DNA from 3 places in the Streptomyces sp. NPDC001903 genome. Region 1 is predicted to be linked to each of the others. Evidence: riboswitches for the same ligand, from Rfam matches in the RefSeq annotation. Region 1 holds a riboswitch; each other region holds the start of a gene.
What was found. Region 1 has a riboswitch for thiamine pyrophosphate ahead of ACFYZS_RS36040 (thiamine ABC transporter substrate binding subunit). Riboswitches for the same ligand answer to the same signal wherever they lie in the genome.
Positions count from the first base shown of each region.

Region 1 (6,709 bases):
GGTGCGCGGTCCGCGCCGGGTCGACGAGCCGCAGGGCGGTCTCCCGCCGGCGCACGGTCCAGGCATGGATACCGAGGATCAGGCCGACCGCCGCGAACTGGACCATCGTGAGGACGGCGGCCGTCGAAAGGTCCAGCAGCTGCGCGGTCTGCCGGTAGACCTCCACCTCCAGGGTGGCGTACGAGGGCCCGCCGAGGATCTGCACGACGCCGAAGGAGGTGAACGTGAACAGGAACACCATCAGCGAGGCCGCGGCCACCGCCGGCCCGAGCGCGGGCAGCGTCACCCGCCGCCAGGCGGCGAACCGCCCGGCGCCGAGCACCCGGGCGGCCTCCTCCTGGCGCGGGTCCAGCTGCGACCAGAGCCCGCCGACCGTCCGTACGACGACGGCGTAGTTGAAGAAGACGTGCGCGAGCAGGATCGCCCACACGGTGGTGTCCAGCCGGACGCCCCACAGCTCGTCCAGCAGCCCGCCCCGCCCGACCAGCGCCAGGAAGGCGGTGCCGACCACCACCGTCGGCAGCACGAACGGGACCGTGACCACCGCGCGCAGCAGCTGTTTGCCGGGGAACTCGAAGCGCGCGAAGACGTACGCGCCGGGGAGTGCGATCAGGAGCGTGAGCGCCGTGGAAGCGAACGCCTGCCAGGTGGTGAACCAGAGCACGTCGGCGATGTCGGGCCGGGTCAGCACCTCGCCGATCCGCCCGAACTGCCAGCCCTCGTCGGTCTTGATCCCGCGGCCGACGATCGCGGCCACGGGGTAGGCGAAGAACAGCCCGAAGAAGGCGAGCGGCACGGCCATCAGCAGGAGCCGGACGGCCGTACCGCGCGCGCTCTCGCGTCCTACTTCACGACGAGCGCGGACCATGCCTTGACCCACTGCTCACGGTTCTTGGCGATGGTCTCGGGGGCCACGTTCTCGGGCTTCTCGATGACCACGCCGTGCTTCGTGAACAGCTCCGGCAGCTTCGCGTCCTTCACCACCGGGTTCACGAACATCTGGAGCGGCATGTCCTCCTGGAACTTCTTGCCCACCAGGAAGTCGAGGAGCGCCTTGCCGCCCTCCTCGTTCTTCGCGCCCTTGAGCAGGCCCGCGAACTCGACCTGGCGGAAGCAGGTGCCGGTGGCCACGCCCGTGGGGGCCTCGGCCGGCTGCGGCTCCCCGTACAGGACCTCGACCGGCGGGCTGGAGGCGTACGAGACGACCAGCGGCCGGTCGCCCTTGGCCTTCTTGCCGCCCGCGGAGCCGGAGAAGCGCTCGTTGTAGGCCTGCTCCCAGCCGTCGACGACCTCGACGCCGTTGGCCTTGAGCTTGCTCCAGTAGTCCTTCCAGCCCTCCTCACCGTACTTGCCGACGGAGGCGAGCAGGAAGCCGAGGCCCGGCGAGGACGTGGCCGCGTTCTCGGTGACCAGCAGGTTCTTGTACTCGGGCTTGACCAAGTCGTCCAGCGTCTGCGGCGGGGCGATCTTCTTGTCGGCGAAGTACGCCTTGTCGTAGTTGACGCAGATGTCGCCGGAGTCGATCGGGGTGACCCGGTGCTCCTTGTCGAGCACGTACTCGGGCTTCACGTCGGCCAGGCCCTTGGCCTCGTACGCGGTGAAGATGCCGTTGTCGAGGGCGCGGGAGAGCAGCGTGTTGTCCACGCCGAAGAAGACGTCTCCGCGCGGGGAGCCCTTGGTGAGGATCTCCTGGTTGAGGGCGGCTCCGGCGTCCCCGGACTTCAGGACCTTGACCGTGTAGCCGCTCTGCTGCTCGAACTCCTTGAGGACCGTGTCGGTCACGTTGAAGGAGTCGTGCGAGACGAGCGTGACCGTCTTGGACTTCGGCGCGCCGCTCTCGCCGGAGGCGGACTCGTCCTTGCCCCCGCCGCCGCAGGCGCTGAGCGTGGCGACGCCGAGCGCGGCCGCGAGCGCCGCGCCCGCGAACTTCTTGGTGGTGCTCACTGGTGAATTCCTCCTGGGATGACCAGGAGAAGACGCGGCCCTGCCCGGCGCTCCATGCGAGCGGTCGCCGGGCAGGGCGCAACAGCTTGAGTGATGACCGAACTTCCTACCCCGAATGACCGGGGCGAGGTTCAGAGGGTCTGCGGATGACGGTTACCGCACTCTCAGCGCTGTGGCGCTCCCCTGTCGGAATATGCAATTGGTTCGGCCACAGGGTACCCCGTGGCCGAATCGGGCCCGCGGGCCCGCAGGCCCGCGGAAACCGCAGGCTAGCGCTCCGAGGCGGCCAGCTGGCCGCAGGCGCCGTCGATCTCCTGGCCGCGGGTGTCCCGTACGGTCACCGGCACCCCGTGGCGGGCGATGGCCTCGACGAAGGCCTTCTCGTCCTCGGGGCGCGAGGCGGTCCACTTCGAGCCCGGCGTCGGGTTCAGCGGGATCAGGTTGACGTGGACGCGCTTGCCCTTGAGCAGTCGGCCGAGGAGGTCGCCGCGCCAGGCCTGGTCGTTGATGTCGCGGATCAGGGCGTACTCGATGGAGATCCGGCGGCCGGACTTCTCGGCGTACTCCCAGGCCGCGTCGAGGACCTCGCGGACCTTCCAGCGGGTGTTCACGGGGACGAGGGTGTCGCGCAGCTCGTCGTCCGGCGCGTGCAGCGAGACCGCGAGGCGGCACTTGAAGCCCTCGTCGGCGAAGCGCAGCATCGCCGGGACCAGGCCGACGGTGGAGACGGTGATGCCGCGCTGCGACAGGCCCAGGCCGTCGGGCTCGGGGTCGGTGAGGCGGCGGATGGCGCCGACGACCCGCTTGTAGTTGGCCAGCGGCTCGCCCATGCCCATGAAGACGATGTTGGACAGCCGGGCCGGTCCGCCGGGGACCTCGCCGTCGCGCAGCGCGCGCATGCCGTCGACGATCTGGTGGACGATCTCGGCGGTGGACAGGTTGCGGTCCAGGCCCGCCTGGCCGGTGGCGCAGAACGGGCAGTTCATGCCGCAGCCGGCCTGCGAGGAGATGCACATGGTGACCCGGTCGGGGTAGCGCATCAGCACGGACTCGACGAGCGTGCCGTCGTGCAGCTTCCACAGGGTCTTGCGCGTGGTGTCGTCGTCGCACGAGATGTGCCGGATGACGCTCATCAGGTCGGGCAGCAGCTCCTGCTGGAGCTTTTCGCGCGAGCCCGCCGGGATGTCGGTCCACTCGGCCGGGTCGTGCGCGTACCGGGCGAAGTAGTGCTGCGAGAGCTGCTTGGCCCGGAAGGGCTTCTCGCCGATCGCGGCGACCGCCTCGCGACGCTCCTCGGGGGTGAGGTCGGCGAGATGCCGGGGCGGCTTCTTGGCCCCGCGAGGGGCGACGAAGGTGAGCTCTCCCGGGACAGGGCGGGCCATGGCTGGTACTCCTCGTAAGACGAAAGGCGCGCCGCAGAAGCAGCGCGCCTTTCAAGAGTAACCGCCCGGACCCGCCCCAAGCCGTCAGACGTACGTCGTCCCAGCTCAGCGGGGTTGCCCTGGTGAACCGCCCGTCGGCCGGAAGCCGCGGAGCCCGGTTTCAGCCGGTGCCGACGAACGCGGCGAGCAGCAGCCACACCACCGGGGCGGTCGGCAGCAGCGAGTCGAGCCGGTCCATGATGCCGCCGTGGCCCGGGAGCAGCGTGCCCATGTCCTTGATGCCCAGGTCCCGCTTGATCATCGACTCGCCGAGGTCACCCAGCGTGGCGCTGACCGCGACCGCGAGGCCGAGCAGCAGGCCCTGCCACCAGACGCCGCCGTCGATCAGGAACTCCATGCAGAGCGCGCCGGCCGCCATCGCGAAGGCCACCGCTCCGAAGAGCCCCTCACGGGTCTTGCCGGGGCTGATGCGCGGAGCCAGCTTGGTCTTGCCGAAGCGCCAGCCCACCGCGTAGGCCCCGGTGTCGCTGACCACGGTCAGCAGCAGGAAGGTGACCACGCGCTCCGGACCGTCGTCGGCGGTGAGCAGCATCGCGACGAAGGTGGCCAGGAAGGGCACGTAGAACGCGGCGAAGACGCCCGCCGTGACGTCCTTGAGGTAGTCCTCGGGCGGTTCGGTCATCCGCCAGACCAGGACCGCCAGCGCGGTCAGGGCCATGGCCACCCAGGCGCCTTCGGCCCCGCGGACGTATCCGGCGATGACCATGGCGGCGCCGCCGACCGCGAGCGGGACGAGCGGGGCCTTGATGCCCTTCTTCTCCTGCAGCCGGGAGGTGAGCTCCCACAGGCCCACGACGACCGCGACGACGATGACGCCGACGAAGACCGCCTTGACGATGAACAGCGAAGCGAAGATCACCGCACCGAGGCCGACACCGACCCCTATGGCGGCACGCAGGTCTCGCCCCGCCCGCTTCTTCGGCGGGGGCGTGGCGTCCTGCGGTGCCTGCGAGGGCGGGGGCGGGGGGCTGGGCATGGGCTCCTGCGGCGGCGTCTCGGCGCGGAACGGGGGGCCGCCTTCGGCGGCGGCCCCCCGATCGCGTGCTTCCCGGTCGTCGAAGTCACGGCCGGCGGCATCGGGCACGATGGGCATGGGCCGAGTGTGCGGGCCCACCAGCGCATCGTATGCGGGACCCGCCGGAACCGGCTCCGTGGCCCAGGGAGAGTCGTTCATCAGACCTCGAGGAGCTCGGCTTCCTTGTGCTTGAGCAGCTCGTCGACCTGCGCGACGTACTTCGCGGTGGTGTCGTCGAGCTCCTTCTCCGCGCGGCGCACCTCGTCCTCGCCGGACTCCTTGTCCTTGACGAGCTTGTCGAGGGAGTCCTTCGCCTTGCGGCGGACGGCGCGGATCGAGACCTTGGAGTCCTCGGCCTTGGTGCGCGCGACCTTGATGTACTCCTTGCGGCGGTCCTGCGTCAGCTCGGGGAAGGTCACCCGGATGATGTTGCCGTCGTTGCTGGGGTTGACGCCCAGGTCGGAGTCGCGGATGGCCTGCTCGATGTTGCGCAGGGCGCTCTTGTCGAACGGGGTCACGATCGCCATGCGCGGCTCGGGCACCGAGAAGGACGCGAGCTGGTTGATGGGCGTGATGGCGCCGTAGTAGTCCGCCACGATCTTGTTGAACATCGCCGGGTGCGCACGACCGGTGCGGATCGCCGCGAAGTCTTCCTTGGCGACGACGACGGCCTTCTCCATCTTCTCCTCGGCCTCGAGGAGGATTTCTTCGATCACCACGTGCTCCTGCATGTCAGATATGGATGGTTCAGGCGGGCGGGGCGGGCTCGGCCCAGTGGGGCCGGGCCCGGCGTGGGAACGCTCAGGCCCGGGTGCCCTGGTCGCTCACGAGCGTGCCGATCTTCTCACCCTTGACGGCGCGGGCGATATTGCCCTCGGCGAGCAGCTCGAAGACCAGGATCGGCAGCTTGTTGTCGCGGCACAGCGTGATGGCGGTGGCGTCGGCGACCTTGAGATCGCGGGACAGCACCTCGCTGTACTCCAGCGCGTCGAACTTCACCGCGTCGGGGTTCTTCTTCGGGTCGGAGTCGTAGACCCCGTCGACACCGTTCTTGCCCATGAGCAGGGCCTCGGCGTCGATCTCCAGGGCCCGCTGGGCGGCCGTGGTGTCGGTGGAGAAGTACGGCATGCCCATACCGGCGCCGAAGATCACGACGCGGCCCTTCTCCAGGTGCCGTACGGCGCGCAGCGGGATGTACGGCTCCGCGACCTGGCCCATGGTGATGGCGGTCTGCACGCGGGAGTCGATGCCTTCCTTCTCCAGGAAGTCCTGGAGGGCGAGGCAGTTCATGACGGTGCCCAGCATGCCCATGTAGTCGGACCGCGCGCGGTCCATGCCGCGCTGCTGGAGTTCGGCGCCGCGGAAGAAGTTTCCGCCGCCGATCACGACGGCGATCTCCGCGCCGTCACGGACCACCGCGGCGATTTCGCGCGCGATGGCATGGACGACGTCGGGGTCGACGCCCAGTCCTCCACCACCGGAGAAGGCTTCGCCCGACAGCTTCAGCATGAAGCGGCGGCCCTTCTTGTCGTGGTCGCTCTTGTCGTCGGAAGCGGTGTGGGGGTCCACGCCCTGATTCATGGAGATCTCCTCGTGCACATACGAAGAAGGCCATTGCCGGTGGGTCCTCGCGGTTCCCTCTACGGCAATGGCCTCCTCGTCAGATCTGCGGTCGTTCCGCGCGCACGCGGACGACTGCTTCAGACCCTACCGGGGTCCGGTGTCCGTCGTTGTAAGGACGGACTCAGATGCCGACCTTGATGCGCGAGAAACGCACCAGGGTGACACCGGCCTCGTCCAGAACCTTCTGGACGGACTTCTTGGCGTCCAGGGCGTACGCCTGGCCGAGCAGCGTGTTGTCGCGGAAGAAGCCGTTGACACGACCCTCGACGATCTTCGGCAGGGCGGCCTCGGGCTTGCCCTCCGCGCGGGTGACCTCTTCGGCGACGCGGCGCTCGGACTCGACGACCTCGGCCGGGACGTCCTCGGCGGACAGCCACTTCGGCGCGAACGCGGCGATGTGCTGCGCGACACCGCGGGCGACGTCGGCGTTGGGCTTGTCGAGCTCGACCAGGACACCGATCTGGAACGGCAGGTCGGGCATGGTGCGGTGCATGTACGCCGTGACGTAACCGCCGGTGAACTGCGCGAAGCGGTCCAGGACGATCTTCTCGCCGAGGTTGGCGTTCGCCTCGTCCACGAAGGCCGTGACGGTCTTGCCCGGGGCGATCTCGGACGCGAGCAGCGTCTCGATGTCGGCCGGGGAGGTGGCGGCGACGTGCGCGGCCAGCTCGTTGGCGACGGCGAG
Region 1 is NZ_JBIASZ010000024.1:87,050-93,758, forward strand. Features, by position in the region: gene ACFYZS_RS36035 (ABC transporter permease) at 1-802, opposite strand, end outside; gene ACFYZS_RS36040 (thiamine ABC transporter substrate binding subunit) at 844-1,944, opposite strand; TPP riboswitch at 2,030-2,139, opposite strand; gene rlmN (23S rRNA (adenine(2503)-C(2))-methyltransferase RlmN) at 2,214-3,326, opposite strand; gene ACFYZS_RS36050 (phosphatidate cytidylyltransferase) at 3,487-4,560, opposite strand; gene frr (ribosome recycling factor) at 4,560-5,117, opposite strand; gene pyrH (UMP kinase) at 5,203-5,982, opposite strand; gene tsf (translation elongation factor Ts) at 6,146-6,709, opposite strand, start outside.

Region 2 (6,709 bases), on a different contig from region 1:
CGCCACCTCTCGACACGACGTGTGGTCCAACGTGGCCCTCGACGGCACCGTCGTCATCGACCCCTCCGACCATGATCCCGTCGTCAGCGAACTGGTCCGCCAAGGGCTCCCCGTCGTCTCCGACGGCCGCCCGGCCGGCTCCCTTCCCGTCACCGCCTGGGTCGACAACGACCACGAGGCCGCCGTACTCAACCTGCTCGACCACCTCGCCGCCGCCGGCGCCCGCCGGATCGGGCTGCTGACCGGCACCACCACGGACACCTACACCCGGCTGTCGACCACCGCCTACCTCAACTGGTGCGAGCGCGTCGGCCAGGACCCCGTCTATGAGTCCTACCCCGCCCACGACCCGTGCGCGGGCGCCGTCGCCGCGGACCGGCTGCTCGCCCGGCCCGACCGGCCCGACGCCGTCTACGGGCTCTTCGACCCCAACGGGACCGATCTGCTGGCCGCCGCCCGGCGCTACGGCCTGCGCGTCCCCGAGGACCTGCTGCTCGTCTGCTGCAGCGAGTCCACCGTGTACGCCAACACCGAACCGCCCATCACCACCCTCTCCCTCAAACCGCGCCGCATCGGCACCGCCGTAGTACAGCTGCTGATCGACGCCATCGAGGGGGTCGACACCGGCCGCCCGGTCGAACAGGTGGTCCCGACCGAGCTGATCGTCCGCACTTCCTCGCAGCGCAGGCAGCCCCGTACGACCGTCAGCCCGCCCCGTTCACCGGCCAAGGACTGACCGCCGCAGCGCGATACCGGCGGGGCCGACGGTCCCGCCGGGGATTTCCGCAACACCTATTTCGGGAGAAAGCGGCAGGAACTATTGGTTCCGCCCAGGATTCACCACCCCTGGTGCGTCACAGAGCGCGAGCCGCATTCCTATGATGGGCGCACGACATCACGGACCCTCCGCCCAGGAGGTCAGGAGGGTCCGCAGGTGTACGGCAGCGCGACGGTGGTGGAGGGGTCGATGACTCAGGGGGCCGGTCAGGGACCCGCGATGCGGACGGAGACGCTGCGGGACTTCCGAGTTCCGGTCACCGAGCCCGTCCCGTACGGCGTGCCCGGCGCGCTTCCCGAAGAGGCCCCGGTGTACGGCGAGTACCCCGCGTACTACGGGGAGGGCGCGCCGGTGCCCCCGCAGCCCCCCGTGCCGCCCCAGCCACCCGTGCCCCCGCAGCCGCCCGTGGGCGAGAGCCCCGCAGCGGGCGGGCCGGCCCCGGCCGACGGGGACGAGCTCGACGAGGGCTACACCCCGACCCACCGCGATCTGCCGATCATCGGCCGCGGGGGACCGGGCGACACCGTGCAGGTCCAGTACGTTCCCCAGGAGTCCCCGGCCACGGGCCCCGGACCGCTGTACGTCGTCGGCGACGTCCACGGCTATCTGGACGAGCTCGTCCACGAACTCCAGGCCCAGGGCCTCATCGACGCCGACCGCCGCTGGTCGGCCGGCAACGCCCGCCTCTGGTTCCTTGGCGACTTCACCGACCGCGGACCCGACGGCATCGGCGTCATCGACCTCGTCATGCGGCTGTCCGCCGAGGCCGCCGCAGCGGGCGGCTACTGCAAGGCCCTGATGGGCAACCACGAGCTGCTGCTCATCGGCGCCAAGCGGTTCGGCGACACCCCCGTCGCCTCGGGCGCGGGCACCGCCACCTTCCAGGCCGCCTGGCTCCTCAACGGCGGCCAGCGCACCGACATGGAGCGCCTGGAGGACGTACACCTCCAGTGGATGCAGCGGCTGGACGCGGCCGTGCTGGAGGACGGGCACCTGCTGCTGCACTCCGACACCACCGCGTACCTCGATTACGGCGACTCCATCGAGGACGTCAACGACACCATCCACGAGCTGCTCAACCGCAACGACGCCGACATCACCTGGGACTTGTTCCGCAAGTTCACCAAGCGGTTCGCGTTCCGCGACGAGGAGACCGGCCCGCAGGCCGTACGCGAACTCCTCGACACCTACGGCGGCGGCCGCGTGGTCCATGGGCACAGCCCGATCCCGTACCTGCTGGGCGAGGTGGGCACCGAGGACGGCGACGAGTCGCGCGGACCGGAGGCCGTGAACGGCCCGCACGTGTACGCGGAGGGGCTCGCCATCGCGATGGACGGCGGGGTCACGATGGCGGGCAAGCTGCTGGTCGTGCAACTCCCCCTGAACGACTGACGGTTATCAGAAGGGGGGTAATTTCGGGAAAGCCCCTGTCACGGCGTGGCATGGGCGCTCTACCATCGCCCTATCCGTAGCAGGCTCTCCTCCGTTTGTGCCGGCGCCCGGGTCTACGCGGGCAAACCGGTCCCTACGGAGCATCGGGGGATGCACATGAACAGCGCTCCGCACCTGCTGACCGAAGACCGACCCGAGTTCGATCGGCTCCTCGACGAGGCGCTGCGCACCGCGCACGAACGGCCCGAGCTCGCCGCCCTCGGTGAGCGCCTGAACGCCGAACAACTGCGCACGATGGCCATCGGGGCCAGCTCCCTGCTCACGGCCGCGGCCGCGGCCGAGTACGACCACTACGTGAAACTCCGCGGAGAGCGGCGCGACGAGGTCCTGTCCACCCCCGGCTCGGCCGGGGACCAAGGTTCCGGGCTGCAGGGTGAGGGCGAGGACGGTGCGGGCGTCAGCGCCGTCGTCGCAGTGCTCGCGCCGGTCCTGGCGGGCACCGCGATGCTGATCTTCCTGCTGGTTGGCTACATCCTGAAGGCGGTCGAACCCGAACCGGCCTTCGCGGAGACGATGCTGACGGCGGGTTGGCTGTTCGGCGCGCTGACCGTGGTGTCGCTGGTGTTCGCCGTGATCGGGCTGCTGGTGACGGCCGTCCGCAACCGGGCGACCGAGGTGGTGGCCGAGGACGAGGCCGACGCGATACCCGACGAGGTCACGCGGGCCCGCGAGGCCTGGCGGCAGGCCCTGCTGGAACGGGGCATCCTGCCGTTCCTGCGGGACGCGCTGGCCGATCCGAGCGCGGGACCGGCGGGTCCGGCGTTTCCGGCCCCGCACACGCCGAAGGCCGGGCGCATCCCCAATCTGGGATACACCCGGCCCGACTTCACCAGTCCGGGGTCCCCTTCACAGGGCCCCCGCCCCGGCTACACCCCGCCTGACTTCACGAGTCCGGACTTCACCGGCCCGGACGGCGGCGCTCAGTAGCGCCGCGGCCCGCAGCGGGCCGCCTGTCCGTGTTTCACGTGAAACATCGCGTGACGGGCCGGGACACTGCCCTGGGAAGCCCCCTCAACCTCCCCAGAGCAGCGCCGGCCGTCACGGGCGGGGTCAGTCCGCCAGCGGGAGGTACACCCGGTTCCCGCTCGCCGCGAACTCGGCGGACTTCTCCGCCATGCCCGCCTCGATCTCGTCGGCCTTCAGGTCCCCACCGTGCTCACGGCGGATGTCCTGGGAGATCTTCATCGAGCAGAACTTCGGACCGCACATGGAGCAGAAGTGCGCGGTCTTGGCCGGCTCGGCCGGGAGCGTCTCGTCGTGGAACTCGCGGGCCGTGTCCGGGTCGAGGGCCAGGTTGAACTGGTCCTCCCAGCGGAACTCGAAGCGCGCGTCCGACAGGGCGTCGTCCCACTCCTGGGCGCCCGGGTGGCCCTTGGCCAGGTCCGCCGCATGCGCAGCGATCTTGTACGTGATGACGCCGGTCTTCACGTCATCGCGGTTGGGCAGGCCCAGGTGCTCCTTGGGCGTGACGTAGCAGAGCATCGCGGTGCCCCACCAGGCGATCATCGCGGCGCCGATGCCCGAGGTGATGTGGTCGTACGCCGGGGCGACGTCCGTGGTCAGCGGGCCGAGCGTGTAGAACGGCGCCTCCTCGCAGATCTCCTGCTGAAGGTCGATGTTCTCCTTGATCTTGTGCATCGGGACGTGGCCCGGGCCCTCGATCATGGTCTGCACGTTGTGCCGCTTGGCGATGGTGTTCAGCTCGCCCAGCGTCTTCAGCTCCGCGAACTGCGCGGCGTCGTTGGCGTCCGCGATGGAACCGGGGCGCAGGCCGTCGCCCAGCGAGTACGTGACGTCGTACGTCGCGAGGATCTCGCAGAGCTCCTCGAAGTTCGTGTAGAGGAAGTTCTCCTTGTGGTGCGCGAGGCACCAGGCGGCCATGATCGAACCGCCGCGGGAGACGATGCCGGTCTTGCGGCGGGCGGTCAGCGGCACGTACGGCAGCAGCACGCCGGCGTGGACCGTCATGTAGTCGACGCCCTGCTCGGCCTGCTCGATGACCGTGTCCTTGTAGATCTCCCAGGTCAGGTCCTCGGCACGGCCGTCGACCTTCTCCAGTGCCTGGTACAGCGGCACGGTGCCGATCGGGACCGGGGAGTTGCGCAGGACCCACTCGCGGGTGGTGTGGATGTTGCGGCCGGTCGAGAGGTCCATGACCGTGTCGGCGCCCCACTTGGTGGCCCAGGTCATCTTGTCGACCTCCTCCTCGATGGAGGAGGTGACGGCGGAGTTGCCGATGTTGGCGTTGACCTTCACCAGGAACCGCTTGCCGATGATCATCGGCTCGATCTCCGGGTGGTTCACGTTCGCGGGAAGCACCGCGCGACCCGCGGCGATCTCCTCGCGGACGACCTCGGGGGAGACGTTCTCCCGGATCGCGACGTACTCCATCTCCGGAGTGATCTCTCCGCGGCGGGCGTACGCGAGCTGGGTGACGGCGGCGCCGCCACGGCCTCGGCGGGGCTGGCGCGGGCGGCCCGGGAAGACCGCGTCGAGGTTCTTGAGGCCACCGCGCGGCGAGGTGTGCTTGATGCCGTCGTCCTCGGGGCGCACGGGACGGCCCGCGTACTCCTCGGTGTCGCCGCGGCCGATGATCCAGTTCTCACGCAGGGGCGCCAGGCCCCGGCGGACGTCGGTCTCGATCTGCGGGTCGGTGTACGGACCGGACGTGTCGTAGAGCGTCACGTCCTTGCCGTTGGTGAGGTGGACCTGGCGGACCGGCACCCGGAGGTCGGGCCGGGAGCCCGCCAGGTATCCCTTGTGCCAGCCGGGCTGGCGCTCGGTCTGGCCGTCGGCGTCCTGGCTGACGGCAGGCGTGCGTGCGTCCTGAATGGTCATGAGACCTGATCTCCCTACGCCGGCATTACCCGGTAACAGGTTCGGCGGTCGACGCAGCCTCTTCCCGTCCGCATGTGTGCTGCGTACGGTGATCAGCGCCCTCTCAGCCCGGTGCTCCGAGCTCCCGCGTTGTGCAAAGGTGCCCCCACGCTAGCGTCATCTGTGGCGTGCTGAACAGTGGGCCCCCTCAACTCTTGCGATGATCTGCCGGTGACGTCCTCGCCGCAGCCTCCCTCCTCGCCCACAGAGCCCCCGGGTCACACCGACCACGCACACGTGGGCCACGGGCATGACCACGGCCATGACCAGAGCCCAGCCCCGGCCCACTCCCACGGTCATTCCCACGGCCACGGGCCGGCGGCTCCCGTCTCGAAGCACCTGCGCAAGGTCATCGCCGCGGTCCTGATCCCCTTCGCCGTCGCCGTCTTCGTCGGCATGGTGGTGCTCTGGCCGGGCGGCGCCCCCGCCCACGAGCGCTCCGGGGTCGGCTTCGACCGGCAGACCCAGCAGGGCCGGGTCGTCGCGCTCGAACAAGTCGACTGCAAATCGGTGAACGCCTCGCAGGTGCCGACCACGGGCAGCGTCTCCACTCCGGAGGGCCGCCAGACCCGGGCCGAGCAGACCGGCGACTGCAAGAAGGCCACCGTCGAGGTCGGCACCGGGCCGGACAAGGGCCGCACGTTCATCGAGATCGTCCAGCCGGGCGCGCCACGGCAGTTGGAGGAGGGCCAGGAGGTGGTCGTCGCGTACGCGCCGGACGCGCCCCGAGACCTCCAGTACTCCGTGGTCGACGTGAACCGCAAGCTTCCCTTGGCGGTACTGGCCGGCAGCTTCGCGGTGGCCGTGGTCGTCGTCGGGCGGATGCGCGGCGTGTTCGCACTGGTCGCACTGGTCGTCAGCTTCGGCGTACTGACCCTCTTCATCCTCCCGGCGATCCTGCAGGGCTCGAACCCGCTGCTCGTCGCGGTCGTCGGGGCCAGCGCCATCATGCTCATCGCGCTCTACATGTGCCACGGCCTGAGCGCCCGTACGTCCGTCGCCGTCCTGGGCACGCTCGTATCGCTGCTGCTGATCGGCTTGCTCGGCTCGGTCTTCGTCGACTGGGCGTTCCTCAGCGGCAACACCGACGACAACACGGGGCTGATCCACGGGCTCTACCCGGACATCGACATGAGCGGTCTGCTGCTCGCGGGCGTGATCATCGGATCCCTGGGTGTGCTCGACGATGTGACGGTCACCCAGACATCGGCGGTCTGGGAACTCCACCAGGCCGATTCCTCGATGGGGTCCCGTGCCCTGTACCGGGCAGCCATCCGGATCGGCCGCGACCACATCGCCTCGGTGGTCAACACCTTGGTACTGGCCTATGCGGGCGCGGCGCTTCCGCTGCTGCTGTTGTTCTCGATCGCGAACAGCAGCATGGGCTCGGTGGCCAACAGCGAGCTGGTCGCGGAGGAGATCGTACGGACCCTCGTCGGGTCGATCGGCCTGGTGGCCTCGGTCCCGGTGACCACCGCGCTCGCCGCGCTGGTGGTCTCCGCCGACCGGCCGGGATCCCCGGCCGGAGCGGCGGCCTCGGGGCCGGTCCGCGGCGGCCGGGGACGGCGGCGCAAGCGCTGAGCGACCCGGGTGGCTCGGGGG
Region 2 is NZ_JBIASZ010000004.1:192,084-198,792, forward strand. Features, by position in the region: gene ACFYZS_RS10500 (LacI family DNA-binding transcriptional regulator) at 1-736, shown strand, start outside; gene ACFYZS_RS10505 (metallophosphoesterase) at 953-2,170, shown strand; gene ACFYZS_RS10510 (hypothetical protein) at 2,321-3,157, shown strand; gene thiC (phosphomethylpyrimidine synthase ThiC) at 3,281-5,068, opposite strand; TPP riboswitch at 5,063-5,206, opposite strand; gene ACFYZS_RS10520 (YibE/F family protein) at 5,279-6,688, shown strand.
Region 2: it holds a riboswitch for thiamine pyrophosphate, as region 1 does, so the genes downstream of both, thiC (phosphomethylpyrimidine synthase ThiC) here and ACFYZS_RS36040 (thiamine ABC transporter substrate binding subunit) in region 1, are expected to answer to the same signal.

Region 3 (6,709 bases), on a different contig from region 1:
GTCCGGCCCGCGTCGGCGGTGGGGGCGAAGCTCTGTATCCCGTACGAGCCCGTGTCCTCGGGCAGCGGTTCCGGGCTGTAGAAGTCCTCGGTCGCGGCCTGGAACTGCGGCTCCGGCCGCGCCTGGTCGGGCTCGTCGGCCCGGTCCGCGCCCTCGGGGTCCGGCTCCGTCCCGCCCGGCCCGTACTCCAGCCCGGTCACCTTCAGCGCGGGGCCGGGGCGCGCCCCGCCCGCCTTGCGGCGCCGGTTCTGCTGCCGTACGGGCTCGCCGCCGCGGCGCAGCGCCCAGCCCGCCTCGAAGCCCTTGCGGAAGGAGAGCGTCACCAAGGTCTGGCCCAGGGCGAACGCGGCCGCGCCGAGGCCGATGACCGGCACCGACGGCAGGACGACCCCCGCGACCACACCGAGGAACCCGGCGAACGCGAGCAACCGCCAGCGCAGCCGGGCCTTGTACTGCATCAGGACCTCGGCAAGCAGCCACAGCGCGACGAAACCGAACGCGATGTAGAGGACCGTCATTCCCATGCGTGGCACCTCTCGGTACGGCCAACCGCCCAGGAAACGGGGGCCGGCCGATCAGGCCCGCTGGTGCAGGCCCAGGTTCTCGTAGATCTCGAGAGTCGCCGTGGAATTGTTCAGCGTGATGAAGTGCAGCCCCGGGACACCCTCGGACAGCAGCCGCGCGCAGAACTCCGTGGCGAACTCGATCCCCATGGAGCGTACAGCGGCCGCATCGTCCTTGACGGCGAGCATGCGCTCTTTCACGTCCGCGGGGAAGACTGCGTTGCTCAGTTGCGGCAGCCGGTCGAGCTGCTTGATGCCCACAACAGGCATGACCTCGGGGATGATCGGGGTCTCGCAGCCCGCCTTCTGGGCACTGTCGCGCAGCCGCAGATAATTCTCCGGATCGAAGAACATCTGGGTGATCGCATAGTCCGCGCCCGCGCGGCACTTGTCCACGAAGTGACGGATGTCCGTGTCCCAGTCCTCCGAGCGCGGGTGCATGTCGGGGAAGGCCGCGACACCCACGCAGAAGTCGCCGGACTCCTTGAGCAGCCGGACCAGGTCGGCGGCGTAGTGGACGCCCTCGGGGTGCGCGACCCAGGGACCCATGGGGTCGCCGGGCGGGTCGCCGCGCAGGGCCAGCATGTTGCGAATGCCCGCGTCGGCGAACTGGCCGATCACGTGGCGCAGCTCGGCGATGGAGTGGTCGACCGCGGTGAGGTGCGCGACGGGGGTCAGGGTGGTGTCGGCGGCGATCTCCTGGGTGGCCTTGACGGTGCCGCCGCGGGTGGAGCCGCCGGCCCCGTAGGTCACGGAGACGAAGCTCGGGCCCACCGCCTCGATCCGGCGCAGCGCGTTCCAGAGGTTGCGCTCGCCCTTCTCCGTCTTGGGGGCCCAGAACTCGAAGGAGTACGACGGGCTCCCGGACGCCAGCAGGTCGCGGACCGTGCGTGCACGGTCCGTACGGGTGGAAGCGGTACCAAGGGCCATACGGGCAGGTTAGACGCGCCTTCGCGGACGCCGAAGCCGTGTCCGCCTTTTGGACACGTTTTTGGACACCTGCACGGGCGGCCGGTGAAGCCTTAGGCGGAAACGCGCTCGCGGACCCGCTTGGCCAGGTCGGCGGCGGCCGCGCCCGGGTCGGAGGCCTCGGTCAGCGCACGGACGACCACGATGCGGGTGGCTCCGGCGTCGAGGACCTCGTCGAGGTTGCCGGCGTCGATGCCGCCGATGGCGAACCAGGGGCGGGCGGGGGCCAGCGAGGCGGCGTACCGGACGAGCCCGAGGCCGGGGGCGTACCGGCCGGGCTTGGTGGGGGTGGGCCAGCAGGGTCCGGTACAGAAGTAGTCCACGCCCGGCTCGGCGACGGCGGCGTCGACCTCGGACTCGGCGTGGCAGGACCGGCCGATGAGGACTCCCCCGCCGAGGATCCCGCGGGCGGCGGGCACCGGGATGTCGTCCTGGCCCAGGTGCAGGACGTCGGAGCCGATGGCGTGGGCGACGTCGGCGCGGTCGTTCACAGCGAGGAGCCGGCCGTGCCGGCGGGCGGCCTCGGCGAACACCCGGAGGTGTTCGAGCTCCTCACCGGCCTCCATGCCCTTGTCCCGGAGCTGGACGATGTCCACGCCGCCGGCCAGGACCGCGTCGAGGAACTCGGGGAGGTCCCCCTGCCGCTTGCGGGCGTCCGTGCACAGGTAGAGCCGGGCGTCGGACAGCTGGGCGCTCGCGGACACGATCGCGGACATGGGTACCCCCGGGGTGGATGCGGTGCACGGGCCGTCCAGGGCCCGCGCACCGCGGATGGATCAGGCGGCTCGGATCACCCGGGCCGCCGGGTTGCTCCGGCCGCCCGGGTCTCTCCGGTCTCTCGGGTCTCTCGGGTCAGAGGGCGAGCGCCTGAGCGCGGCGCTTCACCTCCGTGCCGCGATTCTCGCTCAGCGCCTGCGCGGGGGTGCCGGGCAGGGTCGGGTCCGGGGTGAACATCCACTCCAGGATCTCCTCGTCGGAGAAGCCGTCGTCGCGGAGCACGGTCAGCAGGCCGGGCAGGCCCTTGACGATCTTGTCACCGTCGATGAAGGGGGCGGGCACCTGGAGCGAACGGTTCTCGCCCCGGCGTACGGCGATCAGCTGACCTTCCTTGACCAGCTGGCGGACCCGGGTCACTTCGATGTCGAGCATCTCGGCGATGTCGGGGACGTACAGCCAGGCGGGGACAAGGGCATCGATCTTTGCGTCAATCTCGGTCACGGGCACAAGCCTGCCACCTCGCACCGACACCCGGTACCCGGGCCGACCCGTCCGGGTCCCCGCCGCCGCCGGAGACCCCCTAGACCAGCGCCGATTTCAGCGGGACCGCGGAATCGGCGACCTTGGCCGGATCCACCGGGGCGCCCGTCTCGATCAGCTTCCGCCCCTGCGCCAGATCCCGCGGCCGGCCCACCGCCAGGACCGCGGCCAGCGCCCCGCCCCGGAGCCAGCACACCGACCAGCCCGCCTCGGCGGGGTCCCCGCGCCACACCAGCTCGTCGGCGCCCGCGTGGTGCCCCGCGTACTGCACGAAGCGCCCGAACTGCTCCGACCAGAAGTACGGCACCGGGTCGTAGACCTGCATCGCGCTCCCGGCCACGATGTTCGCCGCGACCACCCGCGGCCCCTGCAGGGCGTTGTCCCAGTGGTGCACCAGCAGCCGCGCCCCGTAGCGGGCCGACGGGAAGGAGGCGCAGTCGCCGACCGCGTACACCCCGGGCACGGTGGTCCGCAGGTACTCGTCCGCCGTGACCGCGCCCTCCGGCCCGAGCTCGACGCCCGAGTCCGCGAGCCACCGGGTCGCCGGCCGGGCCCCGATGCCCACGACCACGGCGCCCGCCGGCAGCTCCCGCCCGTCCGCGAGCAGGACCCGCCCGGACTCCACCGAGGAGACCTTGGCGCCGGTCAGCAGGGCGGCCCCGGCCTCCTCGTACCAGTGGGCCATGGGAGCCGCGACCTCCGCGGGCAGCGCCCCCGCCAGCACCCGGTCCGCCGCCTCGACCACGGTCACCGCGCAGCCCGCCTCGCGCGCCGCGGTGGCGAACTCGGCGCCGATCCAGCCCGCCCCGACCACCACGGTCGCCGGCGTGCGGGCCAGCACCGGCCGCAGCCGGGCCGCGTCGTCCAGGGTGCGCAGCAGGTGTACCCCGGGGACGCCCTCGGACCCGGGCAGGGTCAGCGGTTCGGCGCCGGTCGCCAGGACGAGGACGTCGTACGGGACCGGACCCGCCTCCGTGTCCAGCTCGCGCTCGGCGGCCCGCAGCCCGGTGACCTCCACCCCGAGCCGCAGCACGATGCCGAGCCCCTCGAAGTCCACGTCGAACGCGGAGTCCTCGGCCTTGCCGAGCAGCACCGCCTTCGACAGCGGAGGCCGGTCGTACGGCTGGTGGGGTTCGGCGCCCAGCAGGGTGATCGGGCGGCGCCACCCCTGCTCCCGCAGCGCGACCGCGGTCTGCACTCCGGCCATTCCGGCGCCGACGATGACGACGCCGCTCTGAGTCTGTTCCGTCTGCTCGCTCACGCCGCCCAGCCTAGCGATCTGACGGCTCGTCAGGAACAACGGCCCGGCACGGCGGCCGGGGAGGCAGCCTTACCCGCCCCCGGCGCCGGGGTTAGGCTGGCGCCCGTACCTATCGCGGGAGTCCGGGCGGACCGGGCTGAGAGGGAGGCTGAGCGGCCTCCGACCGTACGAACCTGATCCGGGTCATGCCGGCGAAGGGAGGGGCTGGACGCCCATGCACTCATCTCGGAAGGGATCCGAAGCGGGATCCCCCGGATCCACAGGGTCCGCAGGGTCCGCAGGGTCCACAGGGTCCGACGTCCTCGTCATCGGGGGCGGGATCATCGGCCTGGTCACCGCCTGGCGGGCGGCCCGGCACGGGCTGCGGACCGTGCTCGCCGATCCCGCGCCCGGCGGCGGCGCCGCACAGGTCGCCGCCGGCATGCTCGCCGCCGTCACCGAGCTGCACTACGGCGAGGAGACCCTGCTGGGGATCAACCTCGCCTCCGCCGCCCGCTACCCGGAGTTCGCCGCCGAGCTGGCGGAGGCCAGCGGCGGGATGGACATCGGATACCGCGCCTGCGGCACGCTCGCCGTCGCCCTCGACGCCGACGACCGGCTGCACCTGCGCGAGCTGCACGCCCTCCAGCGCCGCTGCGGCCTGGAGTCCGAGTGGCTCACCGGCCGCGAGTGCCGGCGCCTGGAGCCGATGCTGGCCCCGGGCGTACGGGGCGGGCTGCGCGTGGACGGCGACCACCAGGTCGATCCGCGCCGGCTGGCCGCCGCGCTGCTGGCCGCCTGCGAGGGCGCCGGCGTGGAGATCCGCCGGGCGGCCGCGGAGCGGCTGCTGACCGCCGCCGACCGGGCCGTCGGCGTACGGCTCGACGACGGCACGGAGCTGCGCGCCGACCAGGTGGTGCTGGCCGCGGGCTCGCTCAGCGGGCGGCTGGCCGGCGTGCCGCCCCAGGTCCTGCCCCCCGTACGGCCGGTGAAGGGGCAGGTGCTGCGGCTCGCGGTGCCGCGGGCGTACGCGCCGTTCCTGTCGCGGACCGTACGGGCGGTGGTGCGCGGCAGCCACGTGTACCTGGTGCCGCGCGAGAACGGCGAGCTCGTCATCGGGGCCACCAGCGAGGAACTCGGCTGGGACACCACGGTCACCGCGGGCGGGGTGTACGAGCTCCTGCGCGACGCCCACGAGCTGGTGCCCGGCATCACGGAACTGCCGCTGACCGAGACCCGGGCCGGGCTGCGGCCCGGCTCCCCGGACAACGCCCCGCTGCTCGGCCCGACCGACCTGCCCGGCCTGCACCTGGCCACCGGGCACTACCGCAACGGGGTGCTGCTGACCCCGCTCACCGGCGACGTGATGGCGGAGCTGCTGACCACCGGCACGATGCCGGAGATCGCCCGCCCCTTCACCCCGCGCCGGTTCTCCACCGCACGTCAGGAGTCGTACGCATGACCATCTCCGTCAACGGCGAGCCGCGCGAGATCGCGGCCGGCACCACCCTCGACGCGGTGGTCGCCACGCTCACCGCGGCGCCCTCCGGCGTCGCGGCGGCACTGAACGAGACCGTGGTCCCGCGCGGACAGTGGCCGCTCACGCCGGTCGGCGAGGGCGACCGGGTCGAGGTCCTCACCGCGGTACAGGGGGGCTGAACGCGATGGCGGACGACGCTTTCGTGCTGGGCGGCCGGACCTTCTCGTCCCGTCTGATCATGGGGACGGGCGGGGCGCCGAGCCTGGACGTCCTGGAACGGGCGCTGGTCGCCTCCGGCACCGAGCTCACGACGGTGGCGATGCGGCGGCTGGACCCGACGGTCCAGGGCTCCGTGCTGTCGGTGCTGACGCGCCTGGGCATCTCCGTGCTCCCCAACACCGCCGGGTGCTTCACGGCGGGCGAGGCGGTGCTGACGGCGCGCCTCGCGCGGGAGGCGCTGGGCACGGACTGGATCAAGCTGGAGGTGGTGGCGGACGAGCGGACGCTGCTGCCGGACGGGGTGGAGCTCCTCGACGCGGCGGAGACCCTGGTCGACGAGGGCTTCACCGTCCTCCCCTACACGAACGACGACCCGGTCCTCGCCCACAAGCTGGAGGACGTGGGCTGCGCGGCGATCATGCCGCTGGGGTCGCCGATCGGATCGGGGATGGGGATCCGCAACCCCCACAACTTCGAGCTGATCGCGGAGCGGGCCGGTGTTCCGGTGATCCTGGACGCGGGGGCGGGCACGGCCTCGGACGTGGCACTGGCGATGGAGCTGGGGTGCGCAGCGGTGATGCTGGCCTCGGCGGTCACCCGGGCCCAGTTCCCGGTCCTGATGGCCGCGGCCATGCGCGACGCGATCTCGGCGGGCCGGCTGGCCCACCGCGCGGGCCGCATCCCCCAGCGCCGCTTCGCGGAGGCCTCCTCCCCGACCGAGGGCCGGGCCGCCCTGGACCCGGAACGCCCGGCGTTCTGACGGGGGGCGGGTGGGTACGGGTCCCACGGCGCGCGCCCGCCATCTCCCCCTCGGCCCCCCGGGGCGGGTCGGCGGCTGCCCACCCGCCCCTTCGTCCGCGGGCCGGTGGTCCGGGTCAGCCGTACCCTCCTGGGCCGGATCGGAGAGGGTTCGGGGGCTTCCCGTCAGTCCCATCGTCCTTCCGTGCCGCGCCGGCCCGTCAAGGGCGCTCCTCCGTCGCG
Region 3 is NZ_JBIASZ010000010.1:248,951-255,659, reverse strand. Features, by position in the region: gene ACFYZS_RS23315 (hypothetical protein) at 1-524, opposite strand, end outside; gene metF (methylenetetrahydrofolate reductase [NAD(P)H]) at 576-1,493, opposite strand; gene thiE (thiamine phosphate synthase) at 1,586-2,248, opposite strand; gene ACFYZS_RS23300 (Rv2175c family DNA-binding protein) at 2,385-2,750, opposite strand; gene ACFYZS_RS23295 (NAD(P)/FAD-dependent oxidoreductase) at 2,830-4,050, opposite strand; TPP riboswitch at 4,155-4,267, shown strand; gene thiO (glycine oxidase ThiO) at 4,265-5,491, shown strand; gene thiS (sulfur carrier protein ThiS) at 5,488-5,688, shown strand; gene ACFYZS_RS23280 (thiazole synthase) at 5,694-6,488, shown strand.
Region 3: it holds a riboswitch for thiamine pyrophosphate, as region 1 does, so the genes downstream of both, thiO (glycine oxidase ThiO) here and ACFYZS_RS36040 (thiamine ABC transporter substrate binding subunit) in region 1, are expected to answer to the same signal.